DNA from 2 places in the Alcanivorax sp. NBRC 102024 genome. Region 1 is predicted to be linked to the other one. Evidence: predicted binding sites of a transcription regulator. Region 1 holds the regulator's gene; the other holds the start of a gene.
The links. Region 1 encodes LexA, which represses DNA repair genes until DNA is damaged. Its sites were predicted from a motif close to TACTGTNTANNTANACAGTA; they were not measured.

Region 1 (4,781 bases):
AAGAGTTTTTCCCATTCTCAGGTTCTCAATGGCGGCGGTTTGTTGAACAGAGCACAGACCGGCTGCCCTTACCCCACTATGACAGTGGCTGGGGCGACGCAGGTCCTCTTCGGGCGCTATTTAGACAGCGCCGGTATGGCCGGGTCAAGCTCTGCTGTCTTCCGGGGAGCCTCTGAATAACCCTCCACGTGCCCGATCTCCCGGGCTGGATCGCAATCCCGGCGCGAGTTTCACAGCGTCTGTCTCTCCCTCCACGCATCCCCCTGGACATGCAAAAAAACCGGGGAACGTCAGCCAGCAGGACCCGCAGAGCGCGCCCGCAAGGCACCACGGGCTCGCAGTGAGTTCGTCAGAGGCACCGTCTTTTTAGTAGTAGACCAGAGGCGGTTGTGGAGCAACCCTCAAAGCGGCGCTCTCCCCCCCCTGGAAAGCCATTGAAAGCGCGTTATACTGCAGAAAAGTCACCGTCTCAGGGAGAGAACCGTGCCGAGCCCCTACCGCCGAATTCTGGTCGCCATTGATTGCAGTGATGAGTCTGCACAGGTGCTATCCCGTGCCGCCGGGGTCCTCTCCGGCAACGACGGTGAACTGCATCTGATCCATGTGATCGAGCCCCTGGCCCTGGCCTACGGTGCCGATGTGCCCATGGATGTGACCGACCTGCAGAGCGGCCTGATGCAACAGGCCCGCGAGACCGCTGACACCTATGCCAGCCGCTATCAGATTCCCGCCGACAATGTTCATGTGGAGCTGGGCTCCATTGAGAAGACCATTCTCGACCAGGCTGACAAGCTGCACGCCGACCTGATCGTGGTCGGCAGCCACACCCGCAGCGGCCTGGCCCTGCTACTGGGCTCCACCGCCCGGGGACTGGTGCCGGGGGCGCATTGTGATGTGCTGGCGGTGAAGGTGGATCAGAAAGGCAATTAATAGTTAATAATGAATAGTTTCGCGGTTGGATGCTTGAGGAATACGAAAGCAAAGAGGCCGCGCCCATAGTATAGGCGCGGCCTCTTGCGTTGCAGCACAGATAACTCATTCCGCGACGTTATTAATTATTCATTATTAACTATTAATTGCCCTCAAGTGAGCTGCAACGCCCCCGTCCCTTCCGGGCCTTCTTCATTCCAGCGACACAGCAATTCTGCCAGCCCCTGGGCCTGAACCTTGAGAGCCGCCAGTTCTTCCCGGCTGCCTTTCTCGCCGTGAAACACCGGGAGTTTGCGCATGGACTGGACCAGCTCGTGATCCGGAGACTGCATTCTTTTGACTTCCAGCGTCCAACGGATGTGATGAACGATCATGTGGAAAAAGGCCAGCCGCGTCGCCAGTGAATAAGGACCGTCATCCTCGTTGAACTGATTGAAGTCCAGGCTTGCCAGCACGGCTTCGCGGGCATTCTCCGCCACCTTGATAGTGGCGCTGCGCGGCGTGCCCAGCAGCATGGAAAGGGTGCCGAAGACTTCACCGGGAGAAACGTAATAAAGTGGCGTGTCGCCGGCATGCTCCGAGAGCACTTCCAGTTGCCCCCGCAACAGGAAATACAAGGTGGAATCCACATCCCCGGCACGAATCACCGTGTCACCGGAACCTGCCACCCACAGGCGCGTATTGCGCTCCAGATGCGCGAATTCATGCTGGTCGTCACGGGCAATTTCATTGAAAAACGGGACACCGGATAACAGTTGCCGAGTCCGTTGTTGGCCGAAATCATTATTATTGGCCTGCTCCATCTACTATCCCCAGGTCTGATGGAATTATTATCGGAGACTCCGGCTGCAGGGCGAATCCGGAAGGACACGCAACCGCTCAGAAGCTCCCTTCAATATGCTAGTGCCAGCGCTCCCATAGGACAACGATATCCTCCCTCAACGGTCGAAAAACCGACCCGGACAACTGTTCAAATAGCACTGTTCATATTATCAGTACCTGTGCTAGCATCGGTTTTGTAGCACCGGCTGTCAGCCTCGACTGACAGCCTGGTCAGCCAGAAGCGCCATTGGCGCCCCGGCATGGAACCGAAATCCTGCGGGAAACATGGAGAAGGTTATGAGCAGCAAACTCACCGATCGCCAGCAACAGGTACTGGATTGTATCCGCGAATGTATCGCCGATACCGGTATGGCTCCGACGCGTGCGGAAATTGCCGACATCATGGGCTTTCAGTCCAAAAATGCCGCCTCTGACCACCTGAGAGCACTGGAACGCAAGGGCTTTATCAAACTCCACAGCGACCGCTCCCGCGGGATTCAGCTACTCGATAATGCGTTCTGGTCGGAAGAAGAACTGCCGGTGGTGGGCAAGGTCGCTGCCGGCGTTCCCATCGAGGCAATCGAGAACGTGGAGCGCACGGTTCCCGTCCCCCAGGGGCTGTTCAAACAACGGCCAACCTACCTGTTGAAGGTACAGGGCGACAGCATGATCGAGGCCGGCATTTTCGATGGCGACCTGATTGCCGTACGTAAATCCAACGTGGCCCGCTCCGGCGAAATCGTGGTAGCCCGCATTGACGAAGAAGTCACAGTGAAGACCCTAAAGTTGAATAAATCCAGCGCTACCCTGCTACCGGCCAATGAGGCGTATGAGCCCATCAAGGTGCCGGCGGATCAGTTGATCATCGAGGGTATTTTTGTGGGGCTAATCCGTGATCCGAATTCTTACTAGTGCCGTTCTGCTATTGATGAGTGCCGTCGCCATGTCCGATACGAATCTTCTCGCCCCTTGCCCGGATTCGCCCAACTGCGTGTCCAGCCTGGCAACCGATGAGGACCGCCGGGTCGCTCCGCTGAAGGTCGCACAAACCCGCCAGGCAAGCATGGCCCGCCTGCAGGCACTGTTACGCCAGTTACCCCGGGTTGAATTCGACGTGGTCGGTCAGTCCCGCATTCAGGCCCGCTTCTCCAGTCGCCTGCTTCGCTTCGTGGATGATGTGACTTTTTATGTCCGTGAAGATGGCATGGTAGAAGTACGGTCCGCATCCCGGGTGGGTTACTGGGATTTAGGTGCCAACCGTCGTCGGGTAGAATCCCTGCGCGAACAACTGGCGGAGCAGGCCCCTGATGACAGCACCTCACAACTCTACCCTCAACACGGCTCCCGTTCATTGGGCTGATATCGGCGTCAACCTGACCGACAAGCAATTCCAGGACGATCGGGACCAGGTACTGGCACGCGCCCGCTCCGCCGGGGTGACCTGGCAATTGCTCACCGGTACCAATGTGGAAGAATCCCGCCAGGCCATAGCGCTGGCAAGCCAACACGACGATTTGTTTGCCACTGCCGGCCTGCACCCCCATAGCGCCCGCTTCTACTCGCCGGCGCTGGAAAAGGAACTGCGTGAACTACTGGGACAGCAGAGCGTAAAAGCCGCCGGCGAGATGGGGCTGGACTTCAATCGAGACTTTTCCCCGCGTTCCGACCAGGAGCACGCCTTTGAGGCCCAGCTGGCACTGGCAGTGGAGCATAAGCTACCGGTGTTTCTCCATGAACGTGATGCCCATGAACGCTTTGCGCCCATCCTGAAAGCCTATCGGGATCACCTTGTGGGTGCCGTAGTGCATTGCTTTACCGGTTCCCGCGAGGCACTTTTCGATTATCTGGACCTGGATTGCCATATCGGCATTACCGGCTGGATTTGTGATGAACGCCGCGGGAAACCACTGGCAGAGCTGGTGCACAATATTCCGGATAACCGACTGTTGCTGGAAACCGATGCCCCCTATCTGCTGCCGCGGGATCTACCGGAGCCGCCCCCGAAGAAGCGACGCAATGAGCCTTCATTGCTGCCCTGGATCGGTAAACGGGTGGCGAGTTTGCGGGGGCAAGATGTGGCCCGGGTGGCGGGCATGACGAGTGAAAACGCGCGAGCGCTGTTCAGATAAGCGAAACCAGACCCCGTTGGAGCTTTGCTCGCAAACCGAAGCTTCCCGAGGGAGGGAACTGCACCAAGCCCTCGCCTTGCAAGCAAGGCACCAACCGATCAGGTCTGGCTTCGCCAGTGAAAACGCACCCGCAGGGGCGGTATCACCTCGCCTTCCGGCTGCCCGACCATTTCCGCATGGGCGGAATGATGGAGCAAATGCGCCGTGCTGGTGACCAGGGTCTGGAGCTGGTTGTTGGCGTGCTCAGGGCCATTAAAGCGCATGATCTTGCCACTGTCGTCGGCCACCCAGTACCAGGTTTCACCGAAACGCACCTTGACGGTACAGACGGACAGGCAGGCTGAGAAGATCTCAACCTCATCGGCTTTGCGCTTGTGCAGTTTCTTCGGGCTGATGGTTTCCATATGAGCAATAATGGCTCCACGGCTGTGAAGCCCGCATCAATCACTCAACCTGCCAGAAATTGCTGCACATCCAGCAGACCAAAAGGCCAACCCAGCTCCCGTCCCTCCTTCATCAACACGGGAATGCGTTCACCGTATCGCGCCAGCAACTCATCATCCTCAGCCACATCAACCAGCGTCAGCGTGATATCCGGTGCCACCGTGGACACCAGCTCCCGGGCCTGTTCACAGAGATGGCAGCCCACCGTGGTGTAAAGCACTACACTCATCAGTCCTCCACATGCCGAATGGCATAGCAGACATGAATCCTGTCATTCCGGCGGAAGTCCTCCGGGATGCTCCAGCGGGTAATATCGTCTACCTGATACCACTTGCTGATACTCGGGTCGAGTTCAAACCGCCGATAGTTGCAGGAAAAATACAACACCCCGCCCGGCTCCAGCCGGCGCATGATCTTGCGGATCAGCTCACCGTGATGCTCTTCCACCACGAAGTC
Region 2 (4,781 bases), on a different contig from region 1:
GGTGGTCGCCTTGTTCAGTTTAGTGGCGGCCAGGGGATAGAGGGTGCTGTTGATCAGGGTGGATTTGCCGGAGCCGGAGACCCCGGTGATGCAGGTAAACAGGCCCACCGGAATGTTCAGGGGGTGTCCCTTGAGATTATTACCGGTGGCACCGTGCAGGGTTAGCCAGTTGTCGTCCGGGTTCTGGCGGCGCTGTTTGGGCACTGCAATCGTCTTGCGGCCGGACAAATAGTCGCCGGTCAGGGAGTCCGGGTTGTCGGCGACCTGTTTGGCTGTGCCCTGGGCAACGACCTTGCCACCATGCACGCCGGCGCCGGGGCCGATGTCGATCACATGGTCGGCAAGACGGATGGCGTCCTCATCATGCTCTACCACCAGTACTGTGTTGCCCAGATCGCGCAGACGGGTGAGGGTATTGAGCAGACGCTCGTTGTCGCGCTGGTGCAGGCCGATGGAAGGCTCATCCAGCACGTACATGACGCCGACCAGTCCCGCGCCAATCTGGCTGGCCAGGCGAATACGTTGTGCCTCGCCCCCGGAGAGGGTTTCCGCACTGCGTTCCAGAGTCAGGTATTCCAGCCCCACGTTGACCAGGAACTGCAGGCGGTCGCGGATTTCCTTGAGGATCTTGTCGGCAATCTCCCCTTTGCTGCCGGGCAGGCTCAGTTCGCTGAAATACGCATGGGCCTTGCCCACCGCAAGACGAACCACTTCCGGCAGCGTGGTTTCTTCGATAAACACATGTCTGGCCGCTTCGCGCAGCCGCGAGCCATGACAGCTGGGGCAGCTGGAGGTGGACATGTAGCCGAGCAGGTCTTCGCGCACCGCGTCAGACTCGGTTTCCCGGTAGCGCCGCTCCATGTTGGGGATGATGCCCTCGAACGGATGGTTGCGCTTGATGATGTCGCCGCGATCGTTGAGGTAACGGAATTCGATGCTTTCCTTGCCGGTACCGTGCAGCACTTTCTTGCGGATATCCTTGGGCAGTTCCCGGAACGCCACGTCCATGTCGAAGCCCAGACTCTGGGACAGGGAGTTGAGCATCTGGAAATAGTAGACGTTGCGGCGGTCCCAACCGCGAATGGCGCCCTCCGACAGGGACAGTTCGTCGGAATTGATGACCTTGTCTTCATCAAAGAACTGCTTCACGCCCAGCCCATCACAACTGGGGCAGGCGCCGGCCGGGTTATTGAAGGAAAACAGCCGTGGCTCCAGCTCGGGAATCGAATAGCCGCAGTGTGGGCAGGCAAACTTGGCGGAGAAGGTCACTTCCTCCCCGTCACCGTCCATGGGGGCAATGATGGCGATATCGTCTGCCAGGTTAAGCGCGGTTTCAAAGGATTCCGCCAGCCGGTTCTGCAGGTCGTCGCGGACCTTGAAGCGGTCCACCACTACCTCGATGGTGTGCTTCTTGTTCTTGTCCAGATCCGGGGTGTCATCCATGTCGTAGATGCGACCGTCGATGCGTGCGCGGATAAAGCCCTGGGCGCGCAATTCCTCGAACAGGTGCAGATGCTCGCCTTTTTTCTCGCGGATCACGGGTGCCAGCAGCATTAGTTTGCTGCCTTCTTCCATGGCCAGCACCTGGTCCACCATCTGGCTGATGGTCTGGGCAGCCAAGGGCGCATCGTGCTCCGGACAACGGGGCTCGCCCACCCGGGCAAACAGCAGGCGCAGGTAATCATAGATTTCGGTAATGGTGCCTACGGTGGAGCGGGGGTTGTGGCTGGTGGATTTCTGCTCGATTGAGATGGCTGGGCTGAGGCCCTCGATGTGATCCACATCGGGCTTTTCCATCATCGACAGAAACTGGCGGGCATAGGTGGACAGGGATTCCACATAGCGGCGCTGACCTTCCGCGTAAAGGGTGTCGAAGGCCAGTGAGGATTTCCCCGAGCCGGACAGGCCTGTGATCACCACGAGCTTGTCACGCGGGATATCCAGATCCACGTTCTTCAGGTTATGAGTCCGTGCACCGCGAACCAGAATGGTATCCATCAACTACCCCTGACTACTGTCAAAATGAACAGGGCAGTATAGGCGAATTTGTGTGAAGGGGAAAAGAAAGGCGTCCAGTGGCGTCGGACGCCTGGCGTCCGACGCGCGCAGCCCTAGAGGTTCTCTTGCGCCCAGTTCACCGCCTGCAGGCGGTTGGAGGCGTTGATCTTTTTGAAGATGTTGTAGATGTGCGTCTTGATGGTGTGCGGGCTCAGATTCAGGCTGGTGGCGATTTCCGAGTTCTTGGCGCCGGTGGCCATCACTTTCAGCACTTCCACTTCCCGATCAGTGAGGTTCACCTCGCTGCGAGAGAAGGTCTTGTTGAAGGTGCGGCTTTTCATCAGATAGGCCTGCAGCACAGAGCGCGGGAACCACAGCTCGCCGTCGAAAATGGCCTTGATGCCTTTGCTGAGTAGTGCCTGGGGGCAGTCATGCTGGAAGCCGCCGTTGACCATGGGCAGGCCTGCAAGACGAGAGAGAGAGTCATCGCTGTCCACATTGAACAGGGCGATCAAAACGTCGCTTTCCACTTCCTGGTCTGCTTCCAGCAGGTGGGCGATGACCTCGTTCACGTCAACGCTGTGGTAATCCACCAGAAACAGGTTCTGGTCGAATTCCCGCAGGGTCTCCACGGAAACCCCTTCCACGGAGGGAATGCTTTTGGTCGCCACATCTTCCTTGACGAGAAATTCGGTGAGCAGGGCATTTTGTAGTTGCTGGCTGCCGACTACGTAAACTTGTTGGGTTTGTTCTTGGCTGTTCATCGATGCCGTCCATGATGTCTCAGGCGAAGCCTAAGAAAAAAAACTTATCAGCACGTGAATTTATCACCGCTTTGACCGGGGTTCAATTTACCATTGCCCGGTTTTACTGATTTCACGATTTGAGGGGCCAAAGTGGTGCACGGTGTCCTGGCCCGGCACCACGGGGAATCTGGTACACTGCCCGCCTTTTTGTAGCGGTCGCGAGGTTGCGGCCTCCCGTTTCTGGAGCAACAAGCGTTCATGTCGGCATCGTCTTCCCGTCTTTTGCAGCGGACAGAGCTGAAAACCACCGGCTATCTGGCGACCATCTTCGCGCTGCGGATGTTTGGCCTGTTCATGATTTTGCCGATTTTTGCGGTCTACGGGCAGTCCCTGGAAGGCGCCACACCGCTGCTGATCGGCACCGCCATCGGGGCCTACGGCCTGATGCAGGCCCTTTTGCAGATACCCTTCGGCATGCTCTCGGACCGTTTCGGGCGGCGCCCCCTGTTACTGATTGGCCTGCTGCTGTTTGTGGCCGGGGGCGTGGTGGCGGCCATGAGTGACCATATCCATGGTGTCATTGCCGGGCGCGCCCTGCAGGGGGCGGGGGCCATCGCCAGTGTGATCATGGCGCTGATTGGCGATGTGGTCAGCGAGAAGCATCGTACCCGGGCCATGGCGCTGATTGGCATGTCCGTGGGGGGCTCTTTTGTGCTGGCGCTGATCCTCGGACCGCTGCTGGCCAGCTGGCTGGGTCTTTCCGGCCTGTTCTGGATGACCTCGGTGATGGGGGGCTTCGCCCTGATTGTGGCCATGGTGGTGCCGGCACCAAAGGCGTTACAGGGGGAGGCCTTGCCGGTGGGGGTGCGTTTCCGCCGGGTGCTTTCCAGTAAAACGCTGCTGCGGTTTGATGTGGGGATTTTTACCCTGCACCTGATCATGACGGCCTCTTTTGTGGTGGTGCCGGCCCTGCTCAGCGAACGGCTCGGGCTGGGGCTGCGTAGCCACAGCCTGATCTACCTGGGCGTGCTGGTGGCCGGGTTCGTGGCCATGGTGCCCCTGATCATCCGCGCCGAAAGGCGTGGTGCGGTGCCGGTGAAACGGCTGGCCGTGGTGTTGCTGGCGGTATCCCAGATCCTGTTGGCCCTGGCCGGTGCCGAACTGTGGCACTTTGTGTTGGCCCTGTTGGTGTTCTTTGCAGCCTTTAACCTGCTTGAAGCGCTGCTGCCCTCGCTGGTGGGGCGGGCGGCGCCGGCGGGCACCCGGGGCACGGCCATGGGGGTATACTCTACGAGCCAGTTTCTGGGCGTCTTTGTCGGCGGGCAACTGGGTGGGGCGCTGTACCAGTGGGTCGGTGCCGAGGCGGTGTTCTACGGCTGTGCGGCGTTGGCCGCGGTCTGGCTGGTGGTGCTGGCGGGGCTGCAAGAGCTGCCGAAGCTGGATAATCGGGTGTTGATCTTGGCGCCGGACCAGGATTGGCACAAACTGGCTCGTGATCTGCAAACGGTGCCCGGTGTGGTGGAAACCGTGATCGTCGAGGAGCAGGCCCTGGCGCTTCTGAAGGTGGATGCCGGGCAACTGGATGAAGCCCGGCTTGCGGGACTCGCGGGCGCCGGGCAAAGCTGACACAATGTTTGGCTTGATCTGACATGCATTTGAGAAACCGGTGATTTACCTGACAGGGAATCGCCGGCTACAACAGTACTGACCCTGAGAGTCACGGAGAGAAACATGGCGCGCGGCGTTAACAAGGTAATTCTGATTGGTAACCTGGGGGCAGACCCGGAAACCCGTTTCATGCCCAGCGGTGGCGCGGTCACCAATGTTCGCTTGGCCACCAGCGAAACCTGGAAAGACAAGCAAAGCGGCCAGATGCAAGAGCGCACTGAATGGCACCGGGTGGTGTTTTTCAACAAGCTGGGCGAGATTGCCGGTGAGTACCTGAAGAAGGGCTCCAAGGTCTATATCGAAGGCTCCATTCGTACCCGCAAATGGCAAGGCCAGGATGGCCAGGATCGCTACACTACCGAAATCGTG

Region 2: uvrA (excinuclease ABC subunit UvrA) is a predicted target of LexA. The motif match lies at 2,013-2,032, and genes of this name have one in related genera.

What each region holds. Positions count from the first base shown of each region.
Region 1 covers NZ_BDAS01000004.1:214,748-219,528, reverse strand. The annotation lists gene topA (type I DNA topoisomerase) at 1-15, opposite strand, end outside; gene A0251_RS08930 (universal stress protein) at 484-930, shown strand; gene A0251_RS08925 (cyclic nucleotide-binding domain-containing protein) at 1,083-1,733, opposite strand; gene lexA (transcriptional repressor LexA) at 2,050-2,664, shown strand; gene A0251_RS08915 (DUF1499 domain-containing protein) at 2,696-3,112, shown strand; gene A0251_RS08910 (TatD family hydrolase) at 3,060-3,881, shown strand; gene A0251_RS08905 (DUF6482 family protein) at 3,980-4,285, opposite strand; gene A0251_RS08900 (glutaredoxin family protein) at 4,330-4,554, opposite strand; gene rlmKL (bifunctional 23S rRNA (guanine(2069)-N(7))-methyltransferase RlmK/23S rRNA (guanine(2445)-N(2))-methyltransferase RlmL) at 4,554-4,781, opposite strand, start outside.
Region 2 covers NZ_BDAS01000011.1:69,368-74,148, reverse strand. The annotation lists gene uvrA (excinuclease ABC subunit UvrA) at 1-1,998, opposite strand, end outside; gene A0251_RS14955 (response regulator transcription factor) at 2,112-2,762, opposite strand; gene A0251_RS14950 (MFS transporter) at 3,003-4,370, shown strand; gene ssb (single-stranded DNA-binding protein) at 4,476-4,781, shown strand, end outside.